4 regions of the Martinezella sp. CNPSo 3957 genome follow, and region 4 is predicted to be linked to each of the others. Evidence: predicted binding sites of a transcription regulator. Region 4 holds the regulator's gene; each other region holds the start of a gene.
The links. Region 4 encodes PhoB, which activates phosphate uptake and scavenging genes when phosphate is short. Its sites were predicted from a motif close to TGTCATNNANCTGTCAT; they were not measured.
Positions count from the first base shown of each region.

Region 1: phnF (phosphonate metabolism transcriptional regulator PhnF) is a predicted target of PhoB. The motif match lies at 1,077-1,093, and genes of this name have one in related genera.
Region 2: AC13QE_RS13165 (alkaline phosphatase) is a predicted target of PhoB. The motif match lies at 1,043-1,059, and genes of this name have one in related genera.
Region 3: AC13QE_RS25840 (NAD-glutamate dehydrogenase) is a predicted target of PhoB. The motif match lies at 3,931-3,947, and genes of this name have one in related genera.

Region 1 is NZ_JBXSOU010000017.1:44,109-49,740, reverse strand. Features, by position in the region: gene AC13QE_RS27785 (2,3-bisphosphoglycerate-dependent phosphoglycerate mutase) at 1-201, shown strand, start outside; gene phnF (phosphonate metabolism transcriptional regulator PhnF) at 327-1,061, opposite strand; gene phnG (phosphonate C-P lyase system protein PhnG) at 1,163-1,639, shown strand; gene phnH (phosphonate C-P lyase system protein PhnH) at 1,639-2,265, shown strand; gene AC13QE_RS27765 (carbon-phosphorus lyase complex subunit PhnI) at 2,269-3,378, shown strand; gene AC13QE_RS27760 (alpha-D-ribose 1-methylphosphonate 5-phosphate C-P-lyase PhnJ) at 3,375-4,256, shown strand; gene phnK (phosphonate C-P lyase system protein PhnK) at 4,253-5,029, shown strand; gene phnL (phosphonate C-P lyase system protein PhnL) at 5,039-5,632, shown strand, end outside.
Region 2 is NZ_JBXSOU010000004.1:382,517-388,148, reverse strand. Features, by position in the region: gene AC13QE_RS13175 (SAM-dependent methyltransferase) at 1-179, opposite strand, end outside; gene AC13QE_RS13170 (Lrp/AsnC family transcriptional regulator) at 320-799, opposite strand; gene AC13QE_RS13165 (alkaline phosphatase) at 1,099-2,853, shown strand; gene AC13QE_RS13160 (hypothetical protein) at 2,928-3,392, shown strand; gene AC13QE_RS13155 (ABC transporter ATP-binding protein) at 3,398-4,084, shown strand; gene AC13QE_RS13150 (ABC transporter permease) at 4,081-5,358, shown strand; gene AC13QE_RS13145 (DUF1217 domain-containing protein) at 5,505-5,632, shown strand, end outside.
Region 3 is NZ_JBXSOU010000014.1:78,724-84,355, forward strand. Features, by position in the region: gene leuS (leucine--tRNA ligase) at 1-2,110, opposite strand, end outside; gene AC13QE_RS25830 (YggS family pyridoxal phosphate-dependent enzyme) at 2,310-2,969, shown strand; gene pdxY (pyridoxal kinase PdxY) at 2,988-3,863, opposite strand; gene AC13QE_RS25840 (NAD-glutamate dehydrogenase) at 4,157-5,632, shown strand, end outside.
Region 4 is NZ_JBXSOU010000005.1:118,707-124,338, reverse strand. Features, by position in the region: gene pstB (phosphate ABC transporter ATP-binding protein PstB) at 1-787, shown strand, start outside; gene phoU (phosphate signaling complex protein PhoU) at 839-1,552, shown strand; gene phoB (phosphate regulon transcriptional regulator PhoB) at 1,584-2,267, shown strand; gene AC13QE_RS14325 (GcrA family cell cycle regulator) at 2,358-2,894, opposite strand; gene AC13QE_RS14320 (hypothetical protein) at 3,021-3,320, opposite strand; gene AC13QE_RS14315 (aspartate aminotransferase family protein) at 3,319-4,518, shown strand; gene argF (ornithine carbamoyltransferase) at 4,592-5,509, shown strand; gene AC13QE_RS14305 (Hsp33 family molecular chaperone) at 5,558-5,632, shown strand, end outside.

The sequences.
Region 1 (5,632 bases), on a different contig from region 4:
CGCGTGCTTGCCGGCCAGAATGTGCTGGTGGCCGCCCATGGCAATTCGCTTCGCTCGCTCGTCATGGTTCTCGATCGCCTGAGCAAGGCGCAGATCCTCGAACTCAACCTCGCGACCGGCGTGCCGATGGTCTACAAGCTCAAGGCCGATTCCACCGTCGCCTCGAAGGAAGTCCTCGGCGACATGTCCGGCGCGCATTGAGCGCAATTTATTTGGGTTGGAAAGCCCATCACCCTAGCCCTCTCCCCGCAAGCGGAGAGAGGGGACTACCTTCGTGCCCTCGCCCCGACAAGTTGGTGGAGGGAAGGCTGTGGGACCGCCCATTCTCAATTCTCGACGGTAAAGCGCACCCTGTCGGCGGCGAAGCGCGAGATGGAATATTGCACCGGGACATTGTCGAGATCCGCATTCAGCGCCTGCGCGACGAGAACGATGGCGCCCGGGGATAGCTGCAGATCGGCGAGATCGCTTTCGTCGGCATGCGTCGCGGTAATCTCGGTGACGACGCGGACGTAATCAGGAACGCCAAGCTCCTTGAATGCCTTGGTGATCGAACCGGTCGTCCGATAGACCTCCGCGATATCGCCGAAACGATCCGCCGGAAACCAGCTGGTGGCGCGCGAGACAGGCCGATGATCCGCCTGACCCAGCGTTTCGAGCCTTATCAGCGGCGTGCCGGTCCTGATCTTCAGCTGCCTGGCCAATTCGGCGCTGGCAGCCTCTTCACCTGATGCAAGCAGTACGCTGCGGGTCTCGCGCACCTGGTCGCCGATCCCTTGCGAAAATCGCGTGCGCCTTGAAATCGGAAAACTCAGCCGCTCCTTGCGCTCGATGAGCGTCCCGCGCCCCTGCACGGCCCGGACGATGCCTTCCTGGGCGAGTGCTGCCAGCGCGCTTCTGATCGTGTGCCTGTTGACGCCGAACTGCAGCGCCAGCGCCGTTTCCGGCGGCACCATGCCCGTCTCGTCGAAGTCGCCGTGATTGATGGACGTACGAATCCGGTCGGCAATCTGCCGCCAGAGCGCCACGCCCGTCTGCCTCTGTATCTTCTGCCCTGCCATTTCGCCCACTCGCCCTGTCACACGCTTGTCACGACTCACTAATAGATATAAATATATCTTGTATGGTTGTCTATATCAATAGACATTTAGAGGAAGGCGCTATGAATTCAGCACAAAGGCAGGAAGCGTCGGCACAAGAGCGGCGGGAACGCAAGCGCGTCGCCGATCTCTTGGCGCAGGCAGAACGCGACGAGCTAGAGGCGGCCTGGGAAGCATTGCCGAGCAAGCCGACAGTCCAGCCGGTGCGCGGCCCCGAAACCGGGCTGGTCATGGTGCGCGGCCGCATCGGTGGTGGCGGCTCCCCCTTTAACCTCGGCGAAGTCACGGTGACACGCGCTACCGTCCGGCTGGCATCCAACACGATCGGCCATGCGCACGCGCTCGGCACAGATCGCGAAAAGGCCCGCCTTTCGGCCATCTTCGATGCACTCTGGCAGCAATCGGCCACGAAGGAATTCGTCGAAAAGGCGATCCTGCAGCCCGTGACCGAACGTATCGAAAACTATGACCGCAAGCGCGCCGAAGAGACGGCAGCAACTCGCGTCGATTTCTTCACCATGGTTCGCGGAGAAGATTGATGAGCCTTTCCAGCACCCCAACCTTCGGCAACGAAGCCCTGACCGGCGGCTTCACCGATCCGGTTTTCGACGCCCAGAGTGTCTTCAAGATGACGATGGACGCCATGGCGCATCCCGGCACCCTGCAGACCGTTGCGGCCGACATTGCGCCGCCGGCTCCGCTCGGCATCGCTGCCGGCGCCATCGGGCTCACCCTTTGCGATCACGACACGCCGGTCTGGCTCTCCAATGGTCTCGCGCGATCGAGCCTGCCGGAATGGTTGGCATTCCATACCGGCGCACCCATCATATCGGAGCGGCTTGAGGCACATTTTGCCTTTCTTGAAGCTGGTATGGCGCTTTCCTCCTTCAGCCAGTTCGGCATCGGCACCCAGGAATATCCGGACCGTTCCACGACCATTGTGCTTGAGATCGAAAGCCTGGAAGGCGGCAAGGACCTGGCGCTTTCCGGCCCTGGGATCAAGGACATCACCATGATTGCGCCAATCGGCTTGCCGGATGCGCTGCTGCGCATCTGGAACGACAATCGCGCCCTTTTCCCGCGCGGCGTCGATCTCATCCTGACGGCGGGCCGGCAATTCCTTTGCCTGCCGCGCACCACCAAGATCACTGCGACGGAGATGTAACATATGTATGTTGCCGTAAAGGGCGGCGAAGCCGCCATCGCCAATGCTCACCGACTGCTGGCCGACCGCCGCCGCGGCGACCGCTCGCTGCCGGCCGTCGGTATCGACCAGATCGTGGCGCAGCTCGCACTCGCCGTCGACCGCGTCATGGCCGAGGCCTCGCTCTATGACCGGACGCTCGCCGCACTTGCAGTTCGCCAGGCGCGCGGCGACATGATCGAGGCGATCTTCCTGCTCAGAGCCTACCGCACGACGCTGCCGCGCTTTGGCTACTCCCAGCCACTCGACACTTCAGCAATGAAGATCGAGCGCCGCATCTCCGCGACCTATAAGGATTTGCCCGGCGGCCAGCTTCTCGGCCCGACCTTCGACTATACGCACCGCCTGCTCGACCCGAGCCTTCTGACCGACGAGCCTGTGGACGAGCCGATGCAGCGGCCGGCGGAAGACGGCCGCGTCATGCGCGTTTCCGAAATCCTCGATCAGGAAGGGTTGATCGAAGGTGACGGCACCATGCCCGTCGATCACGAGATCGGCGACCTGACGCGCGAACCACTGGAATTTCCGATGACCCGCGACCTTCGCCTGCAGGCGCTCGCCCGCGGCGATGAAGGCTTTCTGCTGGCGCTCGGCTATTCGACGCAGCGCGGTTACGGCCGCACCCACCCCTTCACCGGCGAAATCCGCATCGGCGAAGTTGAGGTCGAATTCGACGTACCGGAACTCGGTTTTGCCGTCTCGCTCGGCCGCATCCAGGTGACCGAATGCCAGATGGTCAACCAGTTCAAGGGTTCAGCCAAGGCACCGCCGCAGTTCACCCGCGGCTACGGCCTGGTCTTCGGCCAGAGCGAGCGCAAGGCGATGGCCATGTCGCTGGTCGATCGCGCGCTACGCGCCGAGGAACTCGGCGAAGACATCGTTGCGCCGGCTCAGGACGAGGAATTCGTCATTTCGCATTCCGACAACGTGCAGGCGACGGGCTTCGTCGAACATCTGAAGCTGCCGCACTATGTCGACTTCCAGGCCGAACTCGACCTGGTGCGGCGCATGCGCCGCGACTTCGAGGCCGCTCGCGATCGCGGCATGGAACCCATGACGGAGGCAGCCGAATGACCGAACTCGCCACCTACAATTTCGCCTACCTCGACGAGCAGACCAAGCGGATGATCCGCCGCGCCATCCTGAAGGCGATCGCCATTCCCGGCTATCAGGTTCCCTTCGCCTCCCGCGAAATGCCGATGCCGTACGGCTGGGGCACCGGCGGCGTTCAGCTGACGGCATCCATTATCGGTCCGCAGGACGTTCTGAAGGTGATCGACCAGGGTGCCGACGACACGACGAACGCCGTCTCCATCCGCGCCTTCTTCCAGAAGGTGGCGAATGTCGCCGTGACCACCCGCACGGAAGAGGCGACCATCATCCAAACGCGCCATCGCATTCCTGAGGCCAAGCTTGGCTCCAACCAGGTGCTCGTCTACCAGGTGCCGATCCCGGAACCCTTACGTTTCCTCGAGCCGCGCGAGACCGAGACGCGCAAGATGCATGCGCTCGAGGAATACGGCCTCATGCATGTGAAGCTCTACGAGGATATCGCCCGCAACGGCCGCATCGCCACGACTTACGCCTATCCGGTCAAGGTCGCCGGCCGCTACGTCATGGACCCCTCGCCGACGCCGAAGTTCGACAATCCGAAAATGCACTTGTCCGACGCGCTGCAGCTGTTCGGCGCCGGCCGTGAGAAGCGTATCTATGCCGTGCCGCCCTACACCGAAGTCGTCAGCCTGGATTTCGAGGACCATCCCTTCGAAGTGCAGCGCTTCGACAAGCCCTGCGCGCTTTGTGGAGCCGAGCAGGTCTATCTTGACGAGGTGATCCTCGACGACAAGGGCGGACGCATGTTCGTCTGCTCCGATACCGATTTCTGCGAAGACCGTCGCGCCCACGGCCATATCGGCTCGATGCTGGCACCCAACCAGGAGGCTGCCGAATGAGTGACTCACCCCTTCTGAAGGTCAAGGACGTCTCGAAATTCTACGGCAGCCGCATCGGATGCCGCGATGTGTCCTTCGAGCTCTGGCCCGGCGAAGTACTGGCCATTGTCGGCGAGTCCGGTTCCGGCAAGACGACGCTGCTCAATTGCATCTCGACGCGGCTGCTGCCGACGACGGGCAGCGTCGAATACCACATGCGCGACGAGACCTATCGCGATCTGTTCCGCATGAACGAGGCCGAGCGGCGCTTCCTGATGCGCACCGACTGGGGCTTCGTGCATCAGAACCCGGCCGATGGCCTGCGCATGACGGTTTCCGCCGGCGCCAATGTCGGCGAGCGGCTGATGGCGATCGGCAACCGCCACTACGGCAATATCCGCAACACCGCCATCGACTGGCTGGAGCGGGTCGAGATCGATGCCGACCGCATCGACGACCAGCCGCGCGCCTTCTCGGGCGGCATGCGCCAGCGCCTGCAGATCGCCCGCAATCTGGTGACCGGCCCCCGCCTCGTCTTCATGGACGAACCGACCGGCGGCCTCGACGTGTCCGTGCAGGCCCGCCTGCTCGACCTCGTGCGTGGCCTCGTCAACGATCTCGGCCTTTCGGCCATCATCGTCACGCACGATCTCGCGGTCGCCCGCCTCCTGTCGCATCGCATGATGGTGATGAAGGACGGACAGGTGATCGAACACGGTTTGACCGACCGGGTGCTCGACGATCCGCGCGAACCCTATACGCAACTGCTGGTCTCTTCGATCCTGCAGGTCTGAGGAACAAACATGGCAACCCCACTCGTCGTTTCCGAAGTCTTCAAGAGCTTCACCATGCATCTGCGCGACGGCATTCGCCTGCCTGTCGTCGCCGATGTCTCCTTCTCCGTAGCCGCGAGCGAATGCGTCGTGCTCGGCGGTCCGTCCGGCATCGGCAAGAGTTCGCTGCTGAAGATGATCTATGGCAATTATGCCGTCGACAGCGGCCAAATCCTTGTTACTCACCGGGACAGGATCGTCGATCTCGCCACTGCCGATCCGCGCACCGTACTCGATGTCCGTCGCCAGACCATGGGCTATGTCAGCCAGTTCCTGCGCACCGTGCCGCGCGTTGCCGCCATCGATGTGGTTGCCGAGCCGTTGCTCAGCCGTGGCGTGACCGTGAGCGAGGCCCGCGACAGGGCCGCAGAACTGCTCGCACAACTGAACTTGCCGAAGGAACTCTGGCAGCTGCCGCCTGCCACCTTCTCCGGCGGCGAGCAGCAGCGCGTCAACATTGCGCGCGGCTTCATCACCGACCACGCCATCCTGCTGCTCGACGAACCAACGGCGTCGCTCGATGCCCGCAACCGGGCCGTTGTCGTCGACATGATCGAGCAGAAG
Region 2 (5,632 bases), on a different contig from region 4:
CCGAATGCACGCATAAAGGCATCGGCGGCGCGGCTATAGTCGAATATCTCTATCTGGCGCCTGCTTTCGACGGCATTGCGCAAGGCGATGGAATCGTTGCTGGGATGATACAGATGATTGCATCTGAGCAGGACTTCGGCAAATTCTTCGAAATGCCGCGTCTGTACATCCGTGGTCATGCAAGCCGGTCCTCGCCAAGGAGATTGTCTTTGGTATGATTGGAAGGGCTGTATGCGCAGAAAGCAACCCCTCAAAACTAGCCCTTGACGCTCGACAGGGCACGGCCGCGTAGCGGTGACCGCCAAGCGCCTTCGCCATATCAGCCGTGCGGCAAATGAACCGGAAATCCCTCAAAGGTCTTGAGGGTATCGAGCACGATCGCCGTCTTCACGTGCTGGACCGATTCATGCGGAAGCAGCACGTCGTTGACGAAGCGGGAGAGATCGGTAAGCCCGCGAGTGGCGACCTTCAGGTGATAGTCCATTTCGCCCGTCAACGCATAGGCTTCCAGCACCTCGGGCAGACCGTTGATGAGCTGCGAAAACCGGCGGGCATTATCGCGATTATGAGTGGCGAGCGTCACCGAAATGACCACGAGCATGTCCAGCCCTAGCTTCTGCCGGTCGAGGTTAGCCTGGTAGCTACGAATATAGCCCTCCGCCTCAAGCCGTGTGCGGCGGCGCGAGCATTGCGAAGGGGATAGTGCGATGCGTTCACCCAGTTCGTTGTTTGTCAGTCTGCCGTCTTTCTGAAGCTCCTCCAGCAGGCGTAGATCCAGTTTATCGAGCTGTTCTTCCATTGCGAAAAATCCTCAAAATCCTCACGAAACGTGCGTAATATTTGCTCTTTCGGCAAAGATGGCAAGTTTTCACTCACTACGATCGGTGTAGCTTGCATGGCACTGGATTGCGGATGACGACGAATTGACAGGACCGTTTGCATGTGTGCGCAGCATTTTAGGTGCGGCGCATACAATCAGGATTGCTTATCGGTTTCTGTTTTGGAATTAGCGGTTGAGAAAGTTGACCTTCTTTTACATGATTGTCATCTGGCTTTTATATGTGGGGAGCGGGAAGCAACCAAACGCAGGGGGTATAAATGCGTAAACTTCTTCTCGCCATGATGTCTGCGACCGTAATGTCCGGCGCAGCCCATGCAGCGACAGTCTATCCGTTGGACCGGGCAACGGTACTCGCCGGCTCTCCGTTCGATTTCAAGGTGGAATTCAGCAAGGTCGTGAAGCCGGAAGACGTGAAGGTCACGGTCAACGGCGAAAGCTACGATGCGGTTTTCGGCAAGGCGGCCGATTTTGTCGCCGAGGAGAAGGGTGCTGAGGACAAGGTTCTCGGATCTGCCCTGATCCTGCGTGGCGTCAAGCTCGCAAAGCCTGGCCAGTACAAGGTCGAGGTTGCTGCTGGCGACGAGAAGAAATCCGTCAATTGGGATGTCTATGGCACTTCGGCGACGCCGAAAGCCAAGAACATCATCTTCCTGCTCGGCGATGGTCTCTCGGTTGCGCATCGCACCGGCGCCCGCCTCATGTCCAAGGGCATGACCGAAGGCAAGGCCAACGGCCGCCTCGCCATGGACGACATCCCGCCGGTTGCCTTCATCGGCACGTCTTCGACGTCAGCCATTGCCACCGACAGCGCCAACACCATGTCGGCCTATATGACCGGCCACAAGTCGGCCGTGAACGCCCTCGGCGTCTATGCCGACCGCACGCCGGCGAGCCTCGACGATCCCAAGGTCGAAACCATCGGCGAGGCCCTGCGCCGCACCGGCAAGAAGTCGCTCGGCATTGTGACCACGGCCGAAGTCGAGGATGCGACGCCGGCAGCACTCGTTTCCCACACCCGCAAGCGTGGCGACAAGGCCGATATCGTCGGCATGATGTATGACGTCAAGCCGGATGTCCTGCTCGGCGGTGGCTCGGCCTATTTCCTGGCGAAAAGCGTGCCTGGTTCCAAGCGCAAGGACGACAAGGATTATATCGCGCTCTTCAAGGATGCCGGCTATGCCGTTGCGACCGACAAGAACGAATTGGCGGCTGCTGCCGGCTCGAACCAGGACAGGCTGCTCGGCCTGTTCCACACCGGCAATCTCGACGTCACGCTCGATCGTGAGTTCCTCAAGAAGGGCACCGTCGACAAGTTCCCGAACCAGCCTGGCCTTGTCGATATGACCAAGGTCGCGCTCGACAAGCTTTCCAAGAACCCGGACGGCTTCTTCCTGATGGTCGAGGGTGCCTCCATCGACAAGATGAGCCATCCGCTGGATTGGGATCGCGCTCTGGTCGATACGATCGAGTTCGACAAGGCCGTTGCCGTCGCCCGCGAGTTCCAGGCCAAGAACTCGGATACGCTTGTTGTCGTCACCGGCGACCACACGCATGGCGTCTCGATCATCGGCACTGTCGACGATAACAAGCCGGGCACGGAAATGCGCGAGAAGGTCGGCACCTATGCGGCGGCCGGCTTCCCGAACTATGAGGACAAGGATGGCGACGGCTATCCGGACCGCGTCGACGTTTCGCGTCGCCTGTTCATGGCCGCCAATAACGGCCCTGATCACTACGAGACCTTCCGTCCGAAGCTCGATGGTCCTTTCGTTCCGGCGATCCAGAACGAGAAGAAGGAATATGTCGCCAACGAAGCCTACAAGGATGTGCCCGGTGCCGTCTTCGTGCAGGGCAATCTTCCGAAGGATGAGGATAGCGGTGTCCACGCCGTCGACGATGTCGTGCTGCAGGCAGCTGGCCCCGGTGCCGAAGGCTTCCGTGGTTACATGGAACAGAGCGATGTCTACCGCGTGCTGGCCGATACTTTCGCTCTCGGCACCGAAAAGATGTAAGTCCTGACAGGCCATGTGAATAGGGCAGGCGGTGTCGAAACCGCCTGTTTTCTCCATTTTTATGAGGGTACGCGATGTCGAAGCATCAGATCGCCACCATCAATCGTCGAGACTTTCTGGCCGCCGCCGCAGCCTTGCCTGTCATGGGCATTGCGGTACGTGCCAATGCCTCGGAGAAACTAGGCTTCGGCGAGCTCTACAAGAGTTTCGGTCCGCTGGGGCTCGAATTTTCCGACAAGGTCAAGCAGTCGAGCGGCAAGGACGTCGCCATCAATGGCTTCATGGCACCGCCCTTGAAGGCGGAGGCGGCTTTCTTCGTGCTCACGGAAATCCCGATGTCGCTTTGCCCCTTCTGCTCTTCCGATGCCGACTGGCCAGATAATATCGTGGTCGTCTATCTCTCGTCCAAGCAGACATTCGTGCAGTACAACGCGTCGATCATGGCGCGCGGCGTGCTGGAATTCGGTTCGTGGACCGACCCCGAAACCGGCTTCATCAGCCAGCTGCGTCTCAGGGACGCCTCGTTCAGGACTGTCTGATCCTCATGCTCGCTCTCGATGTTTCCGGCCTGAGGATGCAGTTCCCCGGCCTTGCCGCACCGGTTCTCTCCATCGACCTCTTCCATCTGCCAGCGGGCGGTCGGCTTGCGATCACGGGTGCGTCCGGCTCGGGCAAGAGCACCTTCGTCAATGCGATTACCGGGCTGGAAGACGTCATGGATGGCAGCGTGTCCTGGAGCGGAACGGAAATCACGCGCCTCTCCGCCGGCCGGCGCGACGCCTTTCGCGCCCGCAATATCGGCCTTGTCATGCAGGATTTTCATCTGTTTCCCGGACTGTCCGCCTTGGAGAACGTCGTGTTGCCGATCAAGCTGACCCGGCGCCTTGCGGCCAGCGAACGGGAACGAGCGCTTTATCTGCTGGCGGTGACCGGTATCGCCCGGCCGCAGCAAAAGATCGAAACCTTGTCGCGCGGCGAGATGCAGCGCGTTGCCGTTGCCCGCGCACTGCTGTCGCGTCCGGGCGTCATCGTCGCCGACGAGCCGACCGCTAGCCTGGATCGCCAGGCAGGTAACGAGGTTGCAGAGCTGCTGCTGCAATTGTCGGCAGAAGAAGGGACGACGCTCATCGTGGTCACGCATGACACAGCGCTCGCTGCGCGTCTTGGTCGTCGCATCAATCTGGCAAGCGGGCGCATCGAGGAAGACAGCCAAGAGGTGGCCGCGCAATGATCACCTTCATCCTTGCCGATCTCAGGCGTTTCTGGAGTGGGGCGCTGGCTGTCGTCGTGCTGATTGCCCTGTCGGTCGCGCTGAGCGTGACCGTGACGCTGCAGGAGCGGGCCGTCCGTCTCGGTAGCGCCCGCGCCGCTGAGAAATTCGATCTGCTTGTCGGAGCCGCAGGCAGCGAGACGCAGCTGGCGCTTTCCGCCGTCTTTCTGCAGCCCGCGCCGCTGCCGCTGATGGACGGCGCCGTTCTTTCCCGCCTTGCCAACGATCCACGTGTCGAATTGGCCGCACCCGTCGGCTTTGGCGATTCTGCCTACGGGCATCCGATCGTCGGCACAACCACAGGCCTGATCACGTCCCTTTCGCCATCCCTCTCGCAAGGTGCGATGTTTGCACACCTCGGCGAAGCGGTTGTCGGCTCCGATGTCGCCTTGTCGACCGGTGCGGAAGTCAAGCCGATGCACGGTACGGCTGAGGCAGGCGGCGAAACCCATACGGCCATCGCCTACAAGATCACAGGCCGCATGGCGCCGACGGGAACCGCTTGGGACCGCGCGATCCTCGTGCCGATCCGGGCGGTCTGGCAGTTGCACGGCATGCATGGCGGGGAACATCACAACCATGATGGCGATGAAGCAGATGCGCACGGCGCGGCCAATCCGGAACAAGATCGTGATGAAGGCCACGAACACGGGCATATCGACGCTGATGCGCCGTTGGATGAGCATTTCGACGCGCAGACGCCTGGCGTGCCCGCCGTTCTCGTCAAGCCGAAGACGATTGCCGATGCCTATCGCCTCAGGCAGGAATACCGCACCGGCACGACCCTTGGCGTCTTTCCCGCGGAGGTGTTGACCAGACTCTACGCGACGCTCGGCGATGCCCGCAGTCTGCTTCTGGCGATCGCGCTCGGGACGCAAGCGATCGTCATTGCCGCCATCGTGCTTGTCACCATCATGCATGTCGGATCCAGGCGGCGGCAGATCGGTGCCTTGCGGGCGCTCGGAACGCCGGTCCGCTCGATCGTCACGCTTGTCTGGGGTGAGCTCTTCATTCTGTTTGCCGCCGGCATCGCGCTCGGCATTGCGTTTGGCTATCTCGCGGCACTGACGATCTCTGCGAGACTTGCGGCTTCGACGGCGGTGCATTTGCCGGTTGGCTTCGTCTTCGACGATCTATGGCTTGTCGGAGGTTTCGCGGCTGTTGCGGCGATCATCTCCGTCGTCCCGGCGGTCAGTGCCTTGCGCTCCAGTCCCGCTGCGGCGCTCCGCGCCTGACGGCAGCGGTCAAAAGCGCGTCGGTTGGCCGCTCTTTTCCCGTAGGCTTATGTGACGTTTTGATTGCCGATATAGCCTCGCGCAAGGTCTGGTTGCGATAGTTCGTGCGGGGCGAATACTAGTGAACTGCGCTGTGGGGGCGATCTATGATTTCGACGTATCTCGGCTACGTGTCCGCGACAAAGGACATGGCATCGACGCTGGCCGGCATCGCCAAACAGGCGACGGTCAAAAGCGATCAGCAATATTACGATGCGCATATCGGCAAGGTTAA
Region 3 (5,632 bases), on a different contig from region 4:
GCGCAGGTTTGACCGCCTTCAGGACATCGGCGGCTTCGGAGACCAGGCGCCACATGCGCTGGGTGAAACGATGTGCGCCCTCGACGCCTGCTTCCGACCAGATGACATCGCGATCGGGCGGCGAATCGGAGAGCACGAAGAAGCGTGCCGTATCGGCGCCGTAGGAGGCGATGATATCGTCGGGGTCGACGACGTTCTTCTTCGATTTCGACATCTTCTCGATCGAACCGATGGCGATGTCTTCGCCTGATGACAGCAGTGTGGCGCGGCGCTGGCCCTCGACTTCCTCGATCCTGATATCGGCCGGCGACACCCATTCGCGCGTCAGGCCGCTGCCGCGGCTATAGGTTTCGTGCACGACCATGCCTTGCGTGAACAGGCCCTTGAAGGGCTCCTTCACATCGAGATGGCCGGTTTCGCGCATGGCGCGGGTAAAGAAGCGCGAATAGAGCAGGTGCAGGATCGCGTGCTCAATGCCGCCGATATACTGATCCACAGGCAGCCAGTGATTGGCGGCCTTCGGATCCGTCGGCTGATCTTCCCAGGGAGCGGTGAAGCGGGCGTAATACCAGCTCGAATCGACGAAGGTATCCATCGTATCGGTTTCACGGCGGGCATCCTTGCCGCATTGCGGGCAGGCGACATGCCGCCAACTGGCGTGCCGGTCGAGCGGATTGCCCGGCTGGTCGAAAGTCACGTCGTCGGGCAGCTTAACCGGCAGATCCTTCTTCGGCACCGGCAGCACGCCGCAGTCATCGCAATGGATGACCGGGATCGGGCAGCCCCAGTAACGCTGACGGGAGATGCCCCAGTCGCGCAGGCGGAAATTCACCTTGCGCTCAGCCTGCGGCGTGTTGCCGAGGCTCGTCTCAGAGAGCTTCGTCGCCACCGTCTGGAAGGCTTCCTCGGTGCTCATGCCGTCAAGGAAGCGCGAATTGATCATCACGCCATCGCCGTCATAGGCGACGTCGCCGACGGTAAAGCTCGCAGCATCGCCATCAGCGGGCATGACGACGGGAACGACCGGGAGGCCGTACTTGCGGGCGAAATCCAGGTCGCGCTGGTCGCCGGACGGGCAGCCGAAGATAGCGCCCGTGCCATAATCCATCAGCACGAAATTGGCGATATAGACGGGCAGCTCCCAGGATGGGTCAAAGGGATGGTGGACGCGGATGCCGGTGTCCATGCCCTTCTTCTCGGCGGTTTCGAGTGCTGCCAGTGAGGTGCCGGCGCGGCGGCATTCCTCACAGAAAGCCTCGATGGCCGGATCCCTGGCAGCCGCTTCCTTGGCGAGCGGATGGTCGGCCGAGATCGCCAGGAAGGAGGCGCCGAACAGCGTATCGGGACGGGTCGTGTAAACGGTGATCTCGCGATCGCTGTTGGGAGCGGTTTCGGCCACGATTTCCCAGCGAACCGTCAGGCCCTCGGAGCGGCCGATCCAGTTCTTCTGCATCAACCGCACTTTTTCCGGCCAATGGTCGAGCGTATCCAGAGCATCCAGCAGTTCCTGGCTGAACTCGGTGATCTTGAAGAACCACTGCGTCAGCTCGCGTTGCTCGACCAGCGCACCCGAGCGCCAGCCGCGGCCGTCGATGACCTGCTCATTGGCGAGAACGGTATTGTCGACCGGGTCCCAGTTGACCTTGGACTTCTTGCGATAGACCAGGCCCTTCTCCATCATGTCGATGAAGAGCATCTGCTGGCGGTGATAATAATCGACGTCGCAGGTCGCGAACTCGCGGCTCCAGTCGAGCGACAGCCCCATGGCCTTCAGCTGGGTGCGCATGGAGGCGATATTCTGGTAGGTCCATTCCTTCGGATGCACTTTATTATCGCGTGCGGCGTTTTCCGCCGGCATGCCGAAGGCGTCCCAGCCCATCGGATGCAGCACGTTATAGCCGCGGGCACGCTTGTAGCGGGCAACGACATCGCCCATGGCGTAGTTACGCACATGGCCCATATGGATGCGGCCCGATGGATAGGGAAACATCTCTAGGACGTAATATTTCTCACGCGGATCGGCATTGTCTGTCACGAAGACCTTCTCTTCGTTCCATTTTTCCTGCCAGCGGGGCTCGGCATCGCGCGGATTATAACGTTCGCTAGTCATCTGTTCTTGTATTCCGGAAAATCATGGGGAGTAAGGCGTGACCTTCACCACGAAACCACCCAAGCGTCAAGTTTAGCAGCCGCAGCAAGTGCCTTATCTTGCAATGCAAAGCCGGATTCGGACGCATTCGCCCTTGGCAAAGCCCGCGAGCCTCATTACTGCAAAGTTTGAGAAGCAAGCCAAATATCGAGGCGAGAAGATGGAACTTCAAGAGCGCTTGGACGAAGTCCGTTCCCATATCGCGGCTGCCGAGCGTCAGGCCGGCCGAGCTGTCGGCTCTGTGCAGCTCGTTGCCGTTTCCAAGACCTTCGATGCCGATCAAATCCGCCCGGCGATTTCGGCCGGCCAGCGGGTGTTTGGCGAAAACCGCGTGCAGGAGAGCCAGGGCAAGTGGCCGGAGCTGAAGACCGAAACGCCCGGGATTGAGCTGCATCTAATCGGGCCGCTGCAATCGAATAAGGCCGCAGACGCCGTGGCGCTGTTCGACGTGATCGAAACCATTGACCGGGAAAAGATCGCGCGGGCCATTGCCGATGAAATCAAGCGGCAAGGCAAGAGTTTGCGGCTCTACGTGCAGGTCAATACCGGGTTAGAGCCGCAAAAGGCAGGTATTGCGCCCGACGATACGGCCAGTTTCGTCGATCTCTGCCGTAAGGAGCTCGGGCTTTCCATAGAGGGCCTGATGTGCATTCCGCCTGCCGACGAAAATCCGGGGCCACATTTTGCCCTGCTTGCAAAGCTCGCTAAGCAGGCCGGCGTCGAAAAGCTCTCGATGGGCATGTCGAGCGATTATGAAATTGCAATTGCCTTCGGCGCGACCAGTGTTCGCGTCGGCTCGGCGATTTTCGGCGCGCGATAGGCTAAAAAGCTCTGGCCGCTACTTTTTCCTGCGTTGTGCAGGATGGACGAGGTGGCGTAGCTGCACCATCGCCATCGGTGTCGACAGGCTTGCGGAATCGACAGCCAGTGTCAGCTCGTTGCTGCCGCGCTTGACGGCTCGTGCCAGCACCTCGAAGACACTGGCCGTCGTCAGCTGCAATGCCCGCTCCTCATCCATCCCCGAAAGCAGGCGCGACAGGAAGACGGCAGACAGGAGATCGCCGAGCCCATTCGGTGCGCCTTCGATGCTGCGATGCTCGGCAAGCAGCGCGTTTCGGCCGCTGAGATAGAGGTTCCCGATACCACCGGCCATCATCGGAACGGCGGACGTCACCAGCATGCGCGACGGTCCAAGCGCGAGCGCCGCCTCCATGATGGCGGTGTTATCCTCGAGCGGCGCTCCCGCCAGCCAAGCAAGCTCATAGCGGTTCGGCGTTGCGAGCGACGCCAGCGGGATCAGGTGGTCGCGGATCGCTTCCGCTGTCGCCTGCGGCACATAGAGCCCGCCGGCATCGCCGATGACGGGATCGCAGGCATAGAGAATATCCGGGTTTTTCTCCCGCAGAGCCTTCACCAGCCGGGCGACGGCATGCGCCTGGGCGGCGTTGCCGAAGTAGCCCGATAGCACCGCCTTGACCTCGGAAAGCCAGGGTGCGGCGATAAGATCGTCAATCGCATGGTCGAAATCGGCTTCGTTGAAGGTCAGGCGCGTCGAGCGGCCATGGCCGGGGTGCCATGGCAGAACGATGGTCGGCAGCGCCCAGACCGGATGGCCGAGTGTTTCCAGCGCAAAGACTGCGGCGCGATTGCCGACGGACCCTCGAACGACATGACTGGAAATGACGATAACGGCGCCGGCCGACACTTGCGACATGATTGTGCTTTCAGTTCAGGGCTTCAAACTGCAATGGCGCAAGTTGATGATCCCTTTCGCGGCACTCTGTCAACCGCCCTTCACAGAGTCATGAAAACCTCTGTTGACGAGTCGATTCCGCCAATTTCTCGCCAATTAAGCCTGTTTTTCATCAATATCGCCGCTTTCGGCAAGTTTTTTGAAAAAACCGACCAAAATCAGTCCGAAACGAACCAAATTCGCATTCTTTTTGCCAGTTTTTTCGCTAAACCTTCTGCTACTGTCGTCAGAATTCGAAAATCGGGAGGGATTTCATGGCGCCCAAGACTAATCCGAAACGGGAAAAACAGATCGAGGCGGCACGCAAGATTGCGGCGGCGACAGGCGAGGCACATCTCGATCCCGAAATCCTGTTTGGTCGGGCGAGCAATGACGACATGGAGCTTTACAGCCCGGAGATGCTGGCACTTGCCGCGGCGCATGCGGCCAAGGAGCTCGCAGCCTGGAGCGCCACGTCCCCCCGCGTCAGCATCGAGCAGGTCGGCGGTATCGAACCCGATGGCGTTGCCGTCTCGATCCTTTCGATCACCGACCACAATATGCCCTTCCTTTATGAATCGATCATGGGCGAAGTGACCAGCAGCTATCGCGATCTCTATATGGCGGTGCATCCGATCCTGGTCATCGAGAAGGGCAAGCAGCCGAGCCTTTATTCCGCCGATCGCCCGAGCGATCCGGCCCATCGGGTCAGCCATATCCAGCTTCATCTCTCGCCCCTGACAACAGCGCAGGCAACCGATCTGACCAAGCGGATCCAGACCGTGCTCGATCAGACGCATCTTGCCGTTTCCGACTGGAAGCCGATGCTGTCGCGCCTCGATACCGTGATATCGGAACTATCAGCCTATGAGGCTGCCGGCCGCCGCAAGAATGATCGTGATGAGGCGCTTGCCTTCCTTGCCTGGCTACGCGACGGCAATTTCACCTTCCTCGGCATGCGCGAATATGTCTATTCCGGCAAGGGCGCCAATGCCAAGGTCGAGCGGGATCGCGGCACCGGCCTCGGCATTCTCTCCAATCCGGATGTTCGCGTTCTCCGACAGGGCAAGGACGCCGTCACCACGACGCCGGAAATCCTCGCCTTCCTCGACGGCCCGGATTTCCTGATCGTCACCAAGGCCAACGTCAAGTCGATCGTCCACCGCCGTGCCTATATGGATTATGTCGGCGTCAAGCGTTTCGATGCTGATGGCAACGTGACCGGCGAACTGCGCATCGTCGGCCTCTTCACATCGACGGCCTATACGAGCGCCGCCACCGAAGTGCCGTTGCTGCGTTCGAAGGTGCAGAAGGTCAAGGATCACTTCGGCTTCGATCCGACGAGCCACTCGGGTCGCACGCTCGAAAACACGCTGGAATCCTATCCCCGCGACGACCTCTTCCAGATCGACACCTCGTTGCTGGCAAGCTTCGCCGAGCAGATCAATGACCTGACCGATCGGCCGCGCGTACGCGTATTGCCGCGCATCGACCATTTCGACCGCTTTGTCTCGGTGATCGTCTATGTCCCGCGCGAGGAGTATGATTCCGTCGTTCGTGAAAAGATCGGCAATTATCTGAAGACCGTCTATGACGGCCGCGTCTCCGCCTATTACCCCGCCTTCCCGGAAGGCGGAGTGGCGCGCGTGCATTTCATTATTGGCCGCAGCGCGGGCAAGACGCCGCATGTTCCGCAAGCCAAGCTCGAAGAAGCAATCCGCGCCATAACGGCCCGCTGGGACGAACGCTTT
Region 4 (5,632 bases):
AAAAGCATTGTCCAGGAAGATGATGACGATCCCCTACAAGATGATCGGCCAGGACGTTTCTGTGTTCTACGGCGACAAGCGGGCGCTCTTTGACGTCAATTTGAAGATCCGCGCGAATACGGTCACGGCTTTGATCGGCCCTTCCGGTTGCGGCAAGTCCACCTTCCTGCGCTGCCTCAACCGCATGAACGATACGATCGAGACCTGCCGGGTCACCGGCAAGATCACGCTCGACGATCAGGATGTCTACGACGACAGCATCGACGTGGTGGAGTTGCGCGCCCGCGTCGGCATGGTCTTCCAGAAGCCCAACCCATTTCCGAAGTCCATCTATGAGAACGTCGCCTATGGTCCGCGCATCCATGGCCTGCATCGCTCAAAGGCCGATCTCGAGCATATCGTCGAGAGCAGTCTTCAGAAGGCCGGTCTCTGGGGCGAGGTGAAGGATCGGCTCCATGATGCCGGCACGAGCCTGTCCGGCGGCCAGCAGCAGCGTCTGTGCATCGCCCGCGCCGTCGCGGTCAGTCCGGAGGTCATCCTGATGGACGAGCCATGCTCGGCGCTCGATCCCATCGCAACCGCCAAGGTCGAGGATCTCATCCACGAGCTGCGGGAGAATTTCACCATCGTCATCGTGACGCATTCCATGCAGCAGGCAGCCCGCGTCTCGCAGCGTACCGCAATGTTCCATCTCGGCCACCTGGTCGAGGAGAACGACACCGATAAGATGTTCACCAATCCCGACGATTTCCGCACGCAGGATTACATCATGGGCCGTTTTGGTTGATGATGTCAGGCGCGCGGCTCATTTCACACAGTTCACCTTGAGGATAGAAAAATGGTCTCCACTCACATTCTCTCTGCCTATGACGAAGACCTGAAGTTCCTGACGCGCCGCATTGCTGAAATGGGCGGCCTGGCAGAGCAGATGGTTAGCGATAGCGTACGCGCGCTGGTCAACAGCGACACTGCCCTGGCCCAGAAGGTCATCTCCGACGACGTCGTTCTCGACCATGCCGAGCGCGAAGTCGGCGACAAGGCGATCGTCACCATCGCCCGCCGTCAGCCGATGGCGGCTGACCTGCGTGAAATCATGGGCTCGATCCGCATCGCCTCCGATCTGGAGCGCGTAGGCGATCTCGGCAAGAACACCGCAAAGCGCGTCATCGCCGTGCAGGGCACCGGTGTCCCGCGCCGTCTCGCTCGCGGCATCGAGCATCTCTCCGAACTGGCGCTGAGCCAGCTCAAGGAAGTTCTGGATGTCTACGCGACCCGCTCGCCGGACAAGGCCGTGTCGATCCGCGAACGCGACGAGGAAATCGACGCCATGTACACCTCGCTCTTTCGCGAGATGCTGACCTACATGATGGAAGATCCGCGCAACATCACCACCTGCACGCATCTTCTTTTCTGCGCCAAAAACATTGAGCGCATCGGCGACCACGCCACCAACATCGCCGAGACGATCTATTACATGGCGACGGGCGCGCAGCCGGAAGGCGAGCGCCCGAAGGACGATACCGCCAATACCGTCGGCGCAGTGACGGAATAATCCGAAAGCGAAGAAAGGAGACCATAGGCGCATGGTTCCGAGAGTTGCTGTTGTAGAAGACGAGGAAGCGCTCAGCGTTCTGCTGCGCTACAATCTTGAGGCCGAAGGCTTCGAGGTAGACACGATCCTCAGAGGCGATGAGGCCGAGCTGCGTCTCCAGGAGCGCATCCCCGACCTCCTGATCCTCGACTGGATGCTCCCCGGCGTATCCGGCATCGAGCTCTGCCGCCGGCTGCGTATGCGGCCGGAGACGGAGCGTCTGCCGATCATCATGCTGACGGCGCGCGGCGAGGAAAGCGAGCGCGTGCGCGGGCTTTCGACCGGCGCGGACGATTATGTCGTCAAGCCGTTCTCGACGCCGGAGCTGATGGCTCGCGTCAAGGCGATGCTGCGGCGTGCCCGCCCGGAGGTTCTCTCCACGGTGCTGCGCTGCGGCGATATCGAGCTGGATCGCGAAACCCATCGCGTCCACCGCAAGAGCCGCGAAGTGCGGTTGGGGCCCACGGAATTCCGCCTGCTGGAGTTCCTGATGTCCTCGCCGGGCCGCGTCTTCTCGCGTTCGCAGCTGCTCGACGGCGTATGGGGTCACGATATCTACGTCGACGAACGCACGGTCGACGTCCATGTCGGCCGCCTGCGCAAGGCGCTCAATTTCTCCAATATGCAGGATGTCATCCGCACCGTTCGCGGCGCGGGCTACTCCATGGAGGCCTGAGCGGGGATACCCGATCAGGCATTCGACATAGCGGCGGAAACAGAAAACGGGCCCCAGGGCCCGTTTCTTTTATCTCATCGATGGCGCGTCTCAGCCGCGTGGTTGCGCTGGCCGACGGCGTTCATGCACCGGCTGGTAGGCCAGGCGCTGATGGTAGGTGCAGTAAGGCGACGAATCTGGGCTCTCGTTGCCGCAGAAATGGAAATCGTCCTTCAGCGGATCGCCGACCGGCCACTTGCAGGTACGCTCCGTCAGTTCCGTCAGGCCGAGGCGACGGGAGATCGGAACGACGACGTTCGATGCCGGGCGATACTGGATTTCATTGACGGAATCGATCTCGATCTCTTCCTTCAGCATGGTTGCGCCCTGCTGGCGGGCAACCACCGTGCGGGTAGCAACGCGCGATCCGTAGGTCGCAGCGCGAGGTGCCGCTGCGCTGCGCTTCGGCGTGCGCGCTGCGGTTGTCGTGCCGCCCGCCTTCGCTCGGCCGGGGAGGTTCAGGCGATGCACCTTGCCGATAACGGCATTACGGCTCACGCCACCGAGCTGCGCAGCGATCTGGCTGGCGCTCAATCCTTCGGACCATAGCTTTTTCAGCTTCTCGACGCGTTCGTCTGTCCAATTCATGCCCTGTCTCCGCTGTCGCGTTTCCGATGGCAGAATCCCTCACCATTGCCTCGCATGGTATCGAGGCGCGAAACGCTCTAAAATTGTGGTGACTAGTTCCGCCGCATGCAGTCTAGCAATTGGTTTTTAACCTAGTGTGAGGCTGACTCCGTGACAAGAGTCGCGGGAATCTTGAGGAATCGATTTCGAGGTTTTCCCCAACTTGCTGTCCGGGCGTGGCATTTCTGCCATAGGCGCCGCCCGATGCATCTCTTTTGCCGGCAAGCGTTTTCTCGCACCTGCTAAAACGGCAGTTTTGTTGACATCGCGGTGCAAAACATCAATAGTGCCCAAGCCGCCGCAAGGCGGCATTTTTGATTTTTTCGGACCCGTTTCATCAAATGGAAGCGATCGGTCCTTAAAGTTGTGATCAGGAGATATGGCCATGGCCGAGACCACGCCGCTTTACGACACCTACTTGCGCGCTCCGCTGCGGTTCGAGCGAGGCGAGGGCGTCTGGCTGGTCACTGAGAATGGCGAACGCTACCTCGATTTCGCAGCCGGCGTCGCGGTCAATTCGCTCGGTCATGCTCATCCCCATCTTGTCGCCGAGCTGAAGGCGCAGGCCGACAAGGTCTGGCACCTGTCCAACCTCTATGAGGTGCCCGGCCAGGAGAAGCTGTCGAAGCGGCTGACGGAGGTGACCTTCGCCGACAAGGTGTTCTTCACCAATTCGGGCGCGGAGGCGCTGGAGTGCGCCATCAAGACTGCGCGGCGCTATCAGTTCGCCAAGGGGCATCCCGAGAAGTTCCATATCATCACCTTCGAAGGCGCCTTCCACGGCCGCACCATCGCAACGATCGCCGCCGGTGGCCAGGAGAAGTATATCGAAGGCTTCGGCCCGAAGGCACCGGGCTTCGACCAGGTGGAGTTTGGCGATCTCGACGCCGTGCGCGCCGCCATCACGGATGCGACGGCTGCGATCCTGATCGAGCCGGTGCAGGGCGAGGGCGGTATCCGCCCGGCGACCAACGAATTCCTGCGGGGGCTGCGGGAGATCTGCGATGAGCACGGCCTGCTTTTGATCCTCGACGAAGTTCAGTGCGGTGTCGGCCGTACCGGCAAGCTCTTTGCCCATGAATGGTCCGGCATCAAGCCTGACATCATGGCGGTCGCCAAGGGTATCGGCGGCGGTTTCCCGCTCGGTGCGTGCCTTGCGACGGCAGAAGCCGCTTCCGGTATGAAGGCCGGTACGCATGGCTCGACCTATGGCGGCAATCCTCTCGCCATGGCAGTCGGCAATGCGGTTCTCGATATCGTGCTTGCCGAAGGCTTCCTGCAGCATGTGCGCGATGTCTCGCTGGTCTTCCGCCAGGGGCTCGCCTCGCTCAAGGATCGTTTTCCTGACATCATCGAGGACGTTCGCGGTGAAGGCCTGATGCTCGGCATCAAGGCGGCCATTCCGCAGGCGGACCTGCTGCAGGCGATCCGTGCCGAGCGTCTGCTCGGCGTTCCGGCCGGCGACAACGTCATCCGCCTGCTGCCGCCGCTGGTCGTCACTGCCGAGGAAGCACGCGAAGGTTTCGCTCGCCTGGAGCGCGCCGCCGAGCGTGCGCGCGCTGCCCGCACCAAGAAATCGGCTTGAATTCAACGCCCGCTGTCGGGGCGTTCCTGCCCCACGCGGGCGTTATTGTTTTTTCTGGAGTACAGGTAAGGACATGGCTTCTCCGAAACACTTTCTCGATCTCTCTGCCGTTCCGGCTGCCGATCTGCGCAACATCATCGATGACGCGATCGTCCGAAAGAGCGCGCAGAAGGCCGGCACGGCCGACAAGCCGCTTGCCGGCAAGATGCTGGCGATGATCTTCGAGAAGCCGTCCACCCGAACCCGCGTCTCCTTCGACGTCGGCATGCGGCAGCTCGGCGGCGAGACGCTGTTCCTCTCCGGCACCGAAATGCAGCTTGGCCGCGCCGAGACGATCGGCGATACGGCGAAAGTGCTGTCGCGCTATGTCGATGCGATCATGATCCGCACGACCGATCATTCCCGCCTGCTGGAGCTGGCGGAACATGCGACTGTTCCGGTCATCAATGCGCTGACCGACGACACGCACCCCTGCCAGATCATGGCCGATATCATGACCTTCGAAGAGCATCGCGGCCCTATTAAGGGCAAGACGCTTGCCTGGACGGGCGACGGCAATAATGTGCTGCATTCGCTGATCGAAGGGGCCGCCCGTTTCGGCTATCGCATGAATATGGCGGTACCCCTTGGTTCCGAGCCGAAGGATCACTATCTGAACTGGGCCCGCAACGAGGGCGCCGAAATCATGCTCTCGCATGATGCAGACCGTGCGGTCGCCGGCGCCGATTGCGTGGTAACCGATACCTGGGTTTCCATGAATCAGGAGCACCGGGCACGCGGTCACAACGTCTTCCAGCCCTATCAGGTCAACAAGGCTTTGATGGCACAGGCCGGCAAAGACGCGTTGTTCATGCATTGCCTGCCCGCCCATCGCGGGGAGGAAGTGACGGACGAGGTGATCGATGGCCCGCAATCCGTTGTCTTTGATGAGGCGGAAAACCGCCTTCATGCGCAAAAGTCGATTCTTGCTTGGTGCCTGGGCGCGATCTGAAGATATCAAGCCGCGTCTCAAGGGCGCGGGCGCAGTAGGAGTAAGCTAATGGCAGAAAATGCCGCCTCGCTGGGTCAGTTCGATTTCGCCGGTGACGATCATGTCGTTCCCTTCCAGGTGGAA